DNA from 2 places in the Streptomonospora halophila genome. Region 1 is predicted to be linked to the other one. Evidence: predicted binding sites of a transcription regulator. Region 1 holds the regulator's gene; the other holds the start of a gene.
What was found. The regulator HrcA, encoded in region 1, represses chaperone genes, less so after heat shock. The targets are predictions, from matches to a motif close to TTGGCACTCTCNNNNNGAGAGTGCCAA.

Region 1 (5,794 bases):
GGTGGAACGTCAAGCACCCCGCGGCCTACGCCGCCCGCCTCGCCGAGGACCGCTCGCCCGGCCACGCCCGCGAGGTGCTCGGCGAGGCCGACCGCCGCTTCGAACGGATCATGCTCGAGCTGCGCCTGGCCGAGGGCTGCCCTTTGGACTTGCTCGACGAGCGCGGGCGCGGCGACGCGGAGCGCGCCGTGGAGGAGGGTCTGCTGGAGGCCGGCGCGCACGCCGAAGGCCGCGCCGTGCTGACGCGGCGCGGTCGGCTGCTGGCGGACGCGGTGGTGCGCCGGCTGGCCTGAGGGCGCCCATGCCGGATCGCTCGGTCGCCGGCGCCCTCCCTGTTCCGGGGCGGAGACCGGCTACTTCAGCATCGGGATGGCCATCGGGTACTTGTACCACTCGCCCTTGTTGGAAGCCACAGCGGCGATGATGGCGAAGATGACCGCGACGGCGATCACGGCGAAGATGGTGATGAAGCCGATGATGACGATCATCAGCAGGTAGGACACGAGCTGCCCGATGAACATCGTCATCTGGAAGTTGAACGCCTGGGCCGCCTGGTGGCGGATGTAGGGCGACTCGTCCTTCTTCACGAAGTACATGATCAGCGGGAGCACCCACGTGGTGAGCAGCCCGCCCAGATGGGTGATCAGCGCCATCTGCCGCTCGTCGGCGGAGGGGTTGTACTGGCCGCCGGGCTGCCCGTAGCCCTGCTGGTAGCCCTGTTGGTGGTATCCCTGCTGGTAGCCCTGCACCGGCGCCGGGTACTGCGGCTGGCCGCCGGGGTAGGGCTGCTGGCCGTATCCGGGCTGGGGGCCCGTACCGTAGCCCTGCTGCGGACCCGACTGGGGCCCGTAGTTGGGGTCGACCCCGGGCGGCGGGCTGTAGCCGCCGGGGTAGTTCGGGTAGCCGCCGGGCTGCTGCTGGCCGCCGCCGTGGGGCTGGTCCGGCTGGGGTGGGTAGCTCATGTCTGCTGGTCTCCTCTGTGAGTGGCCCCCGGCGTCCGCCGGGGGCGCTGCGATCGCATCAGGCGCGGCGCCGCTCCTGCCGGACGGCCGGGCCTCGTGAGTCTCGGCCGGGCGCCCGGCCGCTGAAGGCCTCTCCCGGTCAGACTCCGCAACCGGGTGCTGGGTTCCCGCGCGGCGCGGGCCGGCGGCGCCGCCCGCCCGCCCGCGCCCCGCGGCCGGTCACTTGACCATGCGGATCGACACCGGATAGCGGTACTGGCTGCCGCGGTTCGCGCTGAGCGCGGCCAGCACGCCGAGCACGATCGAGGCCACCCAGATCACCGCCACGAGCACGGAGCCGATCCAGGAGATGGACGGTGCGAAGACCCCGAGGCCGATGTAGACCGCCCAGGCGATGAAGTAGGGGATCAGCAGGGTCAGCTGGAAGTTCAGCGCCTCGCCCGCCTGATGGCGGACGAACGGGGAGTCCTTGCGCTTCACCGAGTAGATGATCAGGGCGGGCAGCCAGCCCAAGCACGACAGGATGACGCCGGAGAGGTGGGCGATCATCGCCCAGGTGGCGTCGTCGGAGGCGTCGGGCCGGTGAGGTCGGCCCGGAGCGTAGCCGGGCTGCTGGGGGAAGCCCTGCTGGGGGTAGCCCTGCTGCCCCGGGGGCGGGCCGCCGGGGAAGGCGCCCGGCTGCTGCTCGTAGCCCTGCTGCTGCGGCGCGCCCGGCTGCGGCCCGTACCCGGGCTGCTGCGGCTGCTGGTAACCGGGCTGGGGCTGTTGGTAGGGCGCCTGGGGATGGCCGGGTTGCGGCTGGCCGTAACCCGGTTGCTGCTGGCCCGGCGCCGTCCCGTATCCCGGCTGGGGCTGCTGCGGCTGCGGGTATCCGGGGGCCTGCTGCTGGTAGGGCTGCTCGCCGTATCCGGGTTGTCCGTAGCCGGGCTGTCCGCCGCTGGGCTGGCCGTATCCGGGTTGTCCGTAGCCGGGTTGTCCGTAGCCGGGTTGTCCGTATCCGGGCTGAGCGTAGCCGGGCTGTCCGCCGCTGGGCTGGCCGTAGCCGGGCTGTCCGCCGCTGGGCTGGCCGTAGCCGGGTTGTCCGTAGCCGGGCTGTCCGCCGCTGGGCTGGCCGTATCCGGGCTGAGCGTAGCCGGGCTGGCCGCCGCTGGGCTGGCCGTAGTCCGGCTGCGCGGCGCCGGGTTGCCCGTATTCGGGCTGTCCGTAGGCGGGCTGCCCCCCGCTGGGTTGGCCGTACTCGGGCTGCCCGTAGCCGGGCTGCTCGCCGGTGCCCGCCTGCCCCTGGCCGGGCTGCCCGCCAGAGGGAGCGCGGCCTGGTGCCGACTGGTCACCGGAGGGCCCCTCCTGGGGCTGTGGTCGGTTGGGCGGGGTCTCGCTCATCTTGTCCCTTGGCTGTGCCGATTGCGTTGGGCCGATAGTGCCATCAGGTGCCCCGTCAGGCCACCGCGCACCCCTCGCGCGCGGTACGCCCGGACACGTCTTAGTCTTGCACCCCGTGCGCCGCGGTGACGAAGTCGATGAGCTCTTCGACGCGGCCCAGCAGCTCCGGTTCGAGGTCGGCGTAGCTGCGCACCGACCCCAGGATCCGGTGCCAGGCCTCACCGGGCTCCTCGTCGCTGCCCAGTGCCCGCAGGACCCCCTCCTTCCACGATACGCCGCGCGGCACCCGCGGCCACGCGGAGAACCCCAGCACGGACGGCTTGACCGCCTGCCAGATGTCGATGAAGGGGTGGCCGGTGACCAGCACGTCGGGCGAGGCGACCTGCTCGGCGATGCGGCTCTCCTTCGAGCCCGGCACCAGGTGGTCCACCAGGACGCCCAGCCGCCGACCCGGCTCCGGGCCGAAGTCGGCCACGATCGCGGGCAGGTGGTCGACGCCTTCGAGGTACTCCACGACCACGCCCTCCACGCGCAGGTCGTGCCCCCAGACCTTCTCGACGAGCTCGGCGTCGTGGACGCCTTCGACGTAGATGCGGCTCTGCCTGGCCACCCGCGGGCGCGCGCCCCGCACGGCGATCGACCCGGAGGCGCTGCGGGCCGGGCCCGAGGGCTCCGCGGCGGGCCGTACCGCGGTCACGGGGCGGCCGTCGAGGAGGAAGGCCGCGGGTTCGAGGTCGAAGACGCGGTGGCGGCCGTGCCGGTCCTCCAGGGTCACGGTCCGCTTGTCCCATCCCACGACGGCGCCGCAGAACCCCTCGTCGGCCGACTCCAGGACGATCCCCTGCTCCAGCGCGACCTCGGCGACGGCGCCCTTGCGCGGCAGGCGCCACTCGCCCGCCAGGACGTCTGGGCCGTACCTCTTGCCCGAGCTGTCGGAGTTGGTGTGCACGGCGGGGATTGTATCCGCGGTCGCGCCGCCGCGCTGGGCGGCGCGGGGGCCGGTCGGAGGCGACGCGCCGCCGTGCGGCGGGATCCGGCGGCCCGTTTTCGATCCGACCTTGCACGACGGCATAGAATTAGCACTTAGGACCATGGAGTGCCAGGAGGTGAGCACGTGCTCGACGAGCGGAAGCTGGCGGTTCTGCGTGCGATCGTCGAGGATTACGTGTCCACGAACGAGCCCGTGGGGTCCAAGGCGCTGTCGGACCGGCATACCCTCGGTGTTTCCCCCGCTACCATCCGCAACGACATGGTGGCCCTGGAGGAGGACGGCTACATCGCCCAGCCGCACACGAGCGCCGGGCGGGTCCCCACGGACAAGGGCTACCGGCTGTTCGTGGACCGGCTGTCCACCGTGAAGCCGCTCTCCGGAGCCGAGCGGCGCGCCATCGAGACCTTCCTCGGCGGCGCGGTCGACCTCGACGAGATCGTGGGGCGCACGGTGCGCCTGCTGGCCCAGCTCACACGCCAGGTGGCGGTGGTACAGTACCCGTCGCTCACGCGGTCGTCGGTTCAGCACGTGGAGCTGGTCCCGCTGGGCCAGCAGCGCGTGATGATGGTCCTCATCACCGACACCGGCCGCGTCGAGCAGCGGGTCATAGACGGTCTGGAGGCGGTCAGCGAGGACGCTGTGGACAGCCTCCGGCAGATGCTCAACCGGGCTCTGGTGGGCACGTGGCTCACCGAGGTCCCCAGTGCCGTGGAGGATCTGCCCGGCCAGCTGCCGCCGGACGACCGCGCCCTTGCCGCGGCCGTGCTGTCGGTTCTGCTGGAGAGCCTCGTCGAGCGCCACGACGAGAAGATCGTCCTCGGTGGTACGGCGAATCTCGCCGCGATGGATTTGTCGGCTAGCCTGCGGGACGTACTCGAGGCTTTGGAAGAAAACGTCGTGCTGCTCCGTTTGCTGGGAGAGGCGGGCGACCCTTCCATGCTGACGGTGCGCATCGGCGCCGAGAACTCTCACGAGGGTCTGAGATCCACATCGATCGTCTCGGCCGGTTACGGGATCGGCGATCAGCCTCTGGCCAAGATCGGTGTGGTCGGCCCCACTCGGATGGACTACCCAGGAACGATGGGAGCGGTACGCGCTGTGGCTCGGTACCTCGGACAGATACTTGCGGGGCAGTAAGTGGCGAGAGACTACTACGAGATCCTCGGGGTGCGGCGCGACGCATCCAAGGACGAGATCAAGAAGGCGTATCGGCGGCTCGCCCGCGAACTCCACCCGGACGTCAACCCGGACCCGGCCACGCAGGATCGCTTCAAGGAAGTGACCCAGGCCTACGAGGTCCTCTCCGACGACAGCAAGCGCCGGATGTTCGACATGGGCGCCGATCCCTTCGCGCCCTCCGGCGGAGGCGGCGGAGCGGGGGCCGGCGGCTTCGGCGCGGGCGGCTTCCCCTTCGACGACATCATGAACGCGTTCTTCGGCGGCGGCCAGCCCGGCGGCGGGCGCAGCCCCCGCGACCGGGCGCGGCGCGGGCGCAGCATCAAGGTCCGCATCGAGCTGGACCTCTCCGAGACCGCGTTCGGCGTGACCAAGGACGTCACCTTCCCCACGGCGGTGCTGTGCAACACCTGCCAGGGCGAGGGCACGGCCAAGGGCACCCACCGCCAGACCTGCGACATGTGCCAGGGGCGCGGTGAGGTCTCGCAGGTCGCGCGGTCGTTCCTGGGCCAGGTCATGACCACGCGGCCGTGCCCGCAGTGCTCCGGGCAGGGCTCGGTCATCACCGATCCCTGCGCCGACTGCGCCGGCGAGGGCCGCGTGCGCGAGAAGGTCACCCGCAAGGTGCAGATCCCCGCGGGCGTCGAGGACGGCACCCAGATCCAGCTGGCCGGCGAGGGCGAGGTCGGCCCCAACGGCGGCCCGCGCGGCGACATCTTCCTGGAGATCGTGCAGCGCCCGCACCCGACCTTCGAGCGGCGCGGCGACGACCTGCACTGCACCATAACCGTGCCGATGACCGCCGCCGCGCTGGGTGCCTCGTTCACCTTCGAGACGCTCGACGGCACCGAGGAGATCGACCTGCGGCCCGGCACCGGCTCCGGCCACGTCATCACGCTGCAGGGGCGCGGCAGCCGCCACCTCGACGGCGCGGGGCGCGGCGACCTGATGATCCAGGTCGACGTCGAGACCCCCGCCAAGCTGGACGAGGAGCAGGAGGCACTGCTGCGCAAGTTCGCCGAGCTGCGCGGCGAGGACCAGCCTCCGGGCAAGTTCAGCCCGGGCCACGGCGGCCTGTTCTCGCGGCTGCGCGACGCCTTCGGGGCGCGCTGAGGCCTCGGCCGCGGCCTCCGCGGATCGTCCGCCGGGCGCTCGGACACGGGCCGGCTCCGCGTGCTCGCACGCACGGAGCCGGCCCGCGTCTGTGGCCGGCCGTCGTGCCGGGCGCCCGCGCCCGGCCCTGGAATTGGGGTGAGGTGTGACACCTCCGGTCTTCTTGTGCGAA
Region 2 (5,794 bases), on a different contig from region 1:
GAAGCCCCGGCGGACCGCCGAGCACCCTGCGTCCAGCGCCGCCGCCGTCAGCATGTAGCTGTTGGACTCCCAGATCTGGCCCGGGCCGATCGCCGATCCCGGCTCGACCAGTTCGGCGCCGGTGGAGAGCACCACCACGCGTGGCCGGGGGTGCACCGGCACCGTTCCGCGGCCGACCGCGGCCGCCACCGCGAGCTCCCCCGCCCCCAGGCGCACGCCCGGCCGCAGAACGGTGGTGCCCTTCTCGACGTCCTCGCCGACCCGCCGGATGGCGTTGCCCGGCTGGACCGGGCGGTCGACGGCGACGGTCGCCAGACCGCCGTCGGTCCACTCGACGGGGACCACCGCGTCGGCGCCGCGCGGCAGCGGCGCTCCGGTCATGATGCGCGCGCAGTGCCCGCGGCGCACGGCGGTGGCCGCCACGTCGCCGGCGGGGATGTCGGCCACCACGGGAAGGCGTACCGGCTCCTGCGCGGAGGCGCCGGCGAGGTCGTCGGCGGCGACCGCGTAGCCGTCCATGGAGGAGTTGTCGAACTGGGGCAGTGAGACGGCGGAGGATACGGCCTCGGCGAGCACGCCGCCGTGGGCGCGCAGCAGGTCCAGCTCGATGGGTTCGAGCGGCTCGACCAGGTCCAGGACGTCGCGGATGTGCTGCTCGACGGTCTTCATTTCCTCACCCACTGTTCGGCTGGGCCGCCCTCGGGCGTGCTGGGGGCGGAGGCGGTGGAGGCGTGTTCAGGAGTCGCCGCCGGCGGCGGTGTGCCGGTCGACGAAGTCGCGCAGCCACGGCAGCAGGTCCGCGGCCAGGTCCGGGCGCTCACATGCGAATTCCACCACAGTGCGCAGGTAGTCGGCCTTGTTGCCGGTGTCGTAGCGCTGACCGCGGAAGAGCACGCCGTGCACGGGGCCGCCGTCGGCGGGCTTGCGCTGGGCGAGCTCCAGCAGCGCGTCGGTCAGCTGGATCTCGCCGCCGCGGCCGGGAGGGGTCTCGCGCAGCACGTCGAAGACGGCGGGGTCGCAGATGTAGCGGCCGATGATCGCCCAGCGGCTGGGCGCCTGGTCGGCGGCCGGCTTCTCGACGAGGTCGGTGACGGTGACGACGTCGTCCTCGCCGGTGGGCTCGATGGCGGCGCAGCCGTAGAGGGAGACCTGCTCGGGCTCGACCTCCATGAGGGCGACGACGCTGCCCCCGTAAGTCTCGCGGACCTGGATCATGCGCCGCAGCAGGGCCTCGCGGGGGCCGATGAGGTCGTCGCCGAGCAGCACCGCGAACGGCTCGTCGCCGACGTGGGCGGAGGCGCACAGCACGGCGTGGCCCAGGCCGCGGGGCTCGCCCTGGCGGACGTAGTGGACCTGCGCCAGCTCGCTGGACTCGCGCACGGCGTGCAGCCGCTGGGTGTCGCTCTTGGCCCGCAGCGCCTCCTCCAGCTCGTAGGCGCGGTCGAAATGGTCCTCGATCGAGCGCTTGGAGCGGCCGGTGACCATCAGGACGTCGTCGAGTCCGGCGGCGACGGCCTCCTCGACGACGTACTGGATCGCCGGTTTGTCGACGATGGGCAGCATCTCCTTGGGTGTCGCCTTGGTGGCCGGGAGGAACCGGGTGCCCAGTCCGGCCGCGGGCACGACGGCCTTCGCGACGCCGGGGCGGCGTTCTGTATCTGTCATGTCGGCACTTTAGGACACCGCCCGGGTGCGCGGCGTCCGGCACGCGTGGGCCTGTGCGGCCGAACGGCCGGAGGCGCCGGAGCCCGTGTCGGCGGCGGTGGCGGCCGGGCGCTCCCGGGCGCCACCGCCGACCGCACGAGCTGGAAGACTGCTGTCTCGTGAGCGCACAGGAGACCAAGCAGGAGATGCGCCGGCGGATCGCCGCGGCGCGGCGGTCCATGCCCGAGTACGAGCGGAGCGCGGCCGGGTCGGCGATCCGCGACGCGCTGGCGGCGGAGCCGCTGCTCACGACGGGCGGGACGGTGGCCGCCTACTACGCGGTGGGTACCGAGCCCGACACCCGCAAGCTGATCGCGGCGCTGTGGAAGCGCGGCACCTACGTACTTCTGCCGGTGTTCCTCGACAGCGGCGAGCTCGACTGGGCCGCCTACGACGGGCCCGACAGCCTGGCCGAGGCGCGGTACGGGCTGCTGGAACCGACGGGGCGCCGCTACGGGCCCGATGCGGTCCGCCGGGCGGCGGCGGTCGTGTGCCCGGCGCTGGCGGTGGACGGCCGCGGGCTGCGGTTGGGGCGGGGCGCCGGGTGCTACGACCGGGCGCTGGCCCGGGTGGGTCCGCACACCCGCACGCTGGCGGTGATTTACGACACAGAGCTGGTGGAGTCGGTCCCGGCCGAGCCGCACGACCGGCCGGTGGACGGGGTGGTGACGCCGAGCGGGGGGATGCGCCTGCTGCCGGCGGCCTGACGGCGGACGCGGCCGCCCTGTACTGGGGGAACACCCGCCGGGCCCGCGGCGTTCGAGCATGACGGCAGCGTGATCGCAGGCGATCTCGACGGCGCCGCACCCCCGATGTCGCGGCTGTGCTGCCGGACCGCGTAATATTTGGCAGTCGACGGGTGAGAGTGCCAATAGGAGGACCCAGTGCCGACGTACCAGTACGCATGCACCGAGTGCGGCTCCCAGATGGAGGTCGTGCAGAGCTTCAGCGACGACTCGCTCACCGTCTGCCCCGAGTGCCAGGGCCGGCTGCGCAAGGTGTACTCAGCGGTGGGCATCGTCTTCAAGGGATCGGGCTTCTACCGCACCGACAGCAGCGCCTCCCCGGACCGGTCGTCCACGGCGGCCTCCGGCGCGAGCGCGAACGGCGAGTCCGGCGCCACCGCGAAGAGCGAGTCGGCGTCCTCCGGATCGGACTCCGGTTCGTCCTCCGGATCGTCGTCCGGATCGGACTCCTCCTCGGCGAAGTCGGACTCCTCCGGCGCCAAGGAGAGCAAGGCCCCCGCCGGATCCGGCGCCTCCTCCACCTCCGCGAGCAGCTGAGGCGGGTCCCGGCACCCGCCCGGCCTCCGGCGCCCGGCTGATTCCGCCACGGCCGGCGGGCGGTTCCGCCGCGGCCGGTCATACGCGCTCCCGCCCGTCGCCGGGGTCCCGAAGGACGGCCGGCCGGCGGCGAGGACGCCGCGCGGCCGTTCCCGTCCGCGGTAGCGCCGCCCGACCGCCGCACACGCCGCTCGTGCGCTCCGGGGCCGCCGAGGCCGCGAGGGCGGCGACGGCCCGAGCGGCCCCGCCCCGCTCCCGGCCGGGAACATGGACGCCGACCGCGGCGCCCGGGCCCCCTGGCGCAAACCCACCCGCGGCGCCTGTGGACGGCGGCGGCACGGTCGGCGACCGGCGGCCTACCGTACGGGCATGCACGCCGCCGTTGTGTTCACCGCACGCTCCGCCCGCACTCCGGTCCCGGACCCCCACGTGGTCCCGCCCCCGCTCGCTCCGCATCTCTGCCCGCCCGGCTCCGTGCCCTCGCCCGCAGGGGCGGCGCGGTGAGCGGGCGCGGATCCGCGAGCGCACCGCTGCGCGCGCTCGCCCGCCTGCGCCGACCCCTGGGCGCTCTCTGCGCCGCGCTCGCGCTGACAGGCGCAGTGCTGCTGCTGCGGCCGCCGCCGGCACCCGCCACCGAGGTGCTCGTGGCCGCACGGCGGCTCGACGCGCTCTCCCCCTTGGCGCCCGGCGACCTCGCAGTGCGGGCCCTGCCGCCGGCGGCGGTGCCCGAGCACGCGCTGCGCCCGCACGACGACCCGCTCGGGCGCTCGCTCACCGGCCCCGTCACCCGCGGCGAGGTCCTCACCCGCGCGCGCATCGCCGGGCCTCCCGCACACGGGCGTGACCCGGGTCTGGTGGCGGCCCCGGTGCGGCCGACCGGCACGCTCCCCGACGGCCTGGTGCACCCGGGCAGCAGGGTCGACGTGCTGGCGGCCGCGGGCGGCGGCGCCGCGCCCCTCGGCGGCGAGGCGCCGCCCGCGCGGACCGTCGTCGAGGACCGCCCGGTGGTCGCCGTCGAGGAGGCCGGGGCTTCGGGCGCCGCGTCGGCCGGCCCGCTGCTCGTGCTGGCCGTGCGCCCGGCCGAGGCGCGCGCCCTCGCAGGGCACGCGGGCACATCGCACCTGTCGATCACCCTCCGAAGATGATCCATGTCAGCACCTTGTGCCTGTTCGCCCCGGGGCACCGCGCGGCCGCCCGAGACCGGCCACGCGACGGCCCGGACGTCCCTAGCGGGGGGCGGGGTAGGGGCGGCTTCCGGCGGTTCCTGCTGCGGAGAAGCCCGGTGGGCCCGGCGGCGGAGGTCGTGAACGGCGCGGTCGTCGCCGACCCGGCGGCCCCGTTCCCCGACGCTCGGCACACCGCTGACCGGCCTGTCCGGCGGCGTGCGGCCGTCGGCTGGACCGCGGTACCCGACGCCCGGTCGGTCAAGTCCGGCGAAGGCGGTGCCGAGCGCGGATTCGACGCGGGCAAGAGGACCACCGGCCGCAAGCGCCACCTGATCACCGATACGCTCGGGCCGGCCCTCGTGGTCGCGGTGACCTCCGCCTCGGAGGACCGTCCCGGCGGGCGCCGCGTGCTGGAGCGGCCGGCCGCGGCCTTCCCGTCCATCGGCCTGGTCCGGGCCGATGCCGGCTACCCCGACCGGGTCGGCAACCGGCCCCCGGCCTGGGCCTCGGAGAGGTTCCGGTCGGTCGTGGAGATCGTCCGCCGCAGCGACGACGCGACGGGGTTCCAGGTGCTGCCGCGCAGGCGGGTGGTCGAGCGGACCTTCGGCCGACCGGTGCGCAACCGGCGCCCGGCCCGCGATTACGAGCGTCCGACCGGCGATTCCGCGACCGTGGTCCACGACCGCGACGATCCGGCTGATGGCCACACGGCCGGCTGGTCAGAGCGCACGCTGGAGCAGCCGCCCAGCCGACCCGACCGTGTGGTCACCCGGTTACCCGACCGTCTCTCAGCCGTGCTCGGCGTCGTACTCCCAGTGCCAGGGCTCGAAGGGGTTGGAGTACGCCCACTGCGGGTGGAACCAGTTCCACTTCGTGGAATTGGCCTCCAGCCAGTTGAACTGCGCGCTGCCCTGAGACTGCACACCGCCGCACAGGTCGACGGCCAGTCCCCAGCCGTGGTTGCTGGTGCCGGGTACCGCGGCCATGCCGGGCGGCTTGGTGGCGTAGAGGCGCTGCTGGTTGGACAGGTCGCGATAGGAGCTGGTCAGGCACATGCCCTCGCCGAACCGCTCGGTGTAGGCCTGGTTCATCTTCAGAAAGTCGATCGCGGCGTCGGCCCGCAGGAACTCGCCGTCCGTGTGCAGCTTGCACAGGCTGTTCTGCGGCAGCAGCCCGTTGGGGTAGCCGTCGGCGTTGTCGGCGATCGAGGGGTCGCACTCGGCGCCGGCGAAGTAGGCCTCGGGGTCGAGTCCGCGGTCCTTGAGCTCCTTGGTCAGCTCCTGCGTGCTGTCCTTGGACTCGGCCCGCAGGCCGTCCAGCTTCTCCTCAAGCTCGACGCGCTTGAGCTGGGTGTCGGTCTGCAGATCCTGGGCCTGGGCGGCCAGGTCCGACTGCTCTTCGCGCAGGTCGCTCGCCTTGTCCAGCATGGCCTGGCGGTCGTCGGCGAGCTTGAGCACGTGCGACTCGACCTGCAGATCCTGCTGCAGCTTGCCGGAGGTCAGGATGCCCAGGACACCAGCGTTGGGCTGCATGTAGAGCGTGCTGCCCAGCTGGGCCAGCGGTTCGCGCATGTCGGCCAGGCGCAGCTCGGTCTGCTGGAGGTCGTGCAGCGTGGAGACCAGCTTGTCCTGGGCGTCGTTC

Region 2: a site for HrcA is predicted at 2,550-2,576, ahead of ABEA15_RS20555 (FmdB family zinc ribbon protein). Genes of this name have one in related genera too.

Annotation. Positions count from the first base shown of each region.
Region 1 covers NZ_BAABIK010000005.1:10,472-16,265, reverse strand. The annotation lists gene hemW (radical SAM family heme chaperone HemW) at 1-293, shown strand, start outside; gene ABEA15_RS05865 (DUF4870 domain-containing protein) at 354-962, opposite strand; gene ABEA15_RS05860 (DUF4870 domain-containing protein) at 1,182-2,342, opposite strand; gene ABEA15_RS05855 (DUF3097 domain-containing protein) at 2,443-3,291, opposite strand; gene hrcA (heat-inducible transcriptional repressor HrcA) at 3,457-4,470, shown strand; gene dnaJ (molecular chaperone DnaJ) at 4,471-5,622, shown strand; gene ABEA15_RS05840 (16S rRNA (uracil(1498)-N(3))-methyltransferase) at 5,768-5,794, shown strand, end outside.
Region 2 covers NZ_BAABIK010000028.1:45,439-51,232, forward strand. The annotation lists gene glp (molybdotransferase-like divisome protein Glp) at 1-669, opposite strand, end outside; gene galU (UTP--glucose-1-phosphate uridylyltransferase GalU) at 736-1,665, opposite strand; gene ABEA15_RS20550 (5-formyltetrahydrofolate cyclo-ligase) at 1,851-2,411, shown strand; gene ABEA15_RS20555 (FmdB family zinc ribbon protein) at 2,589-2,987, shown strand; gene ABEA15_RS20560 (SAF domain-containing protein) at 3,488-4,132, shown strand; partial or broken gene ABEA15_RS25680 (transposase) at 4,129-4,752, shown strand; gene ABEA15_RS20565 (D-alanyl-D-alanine carboxypeptidase family protein) at 4,942-5,794, opposite strand, start outside.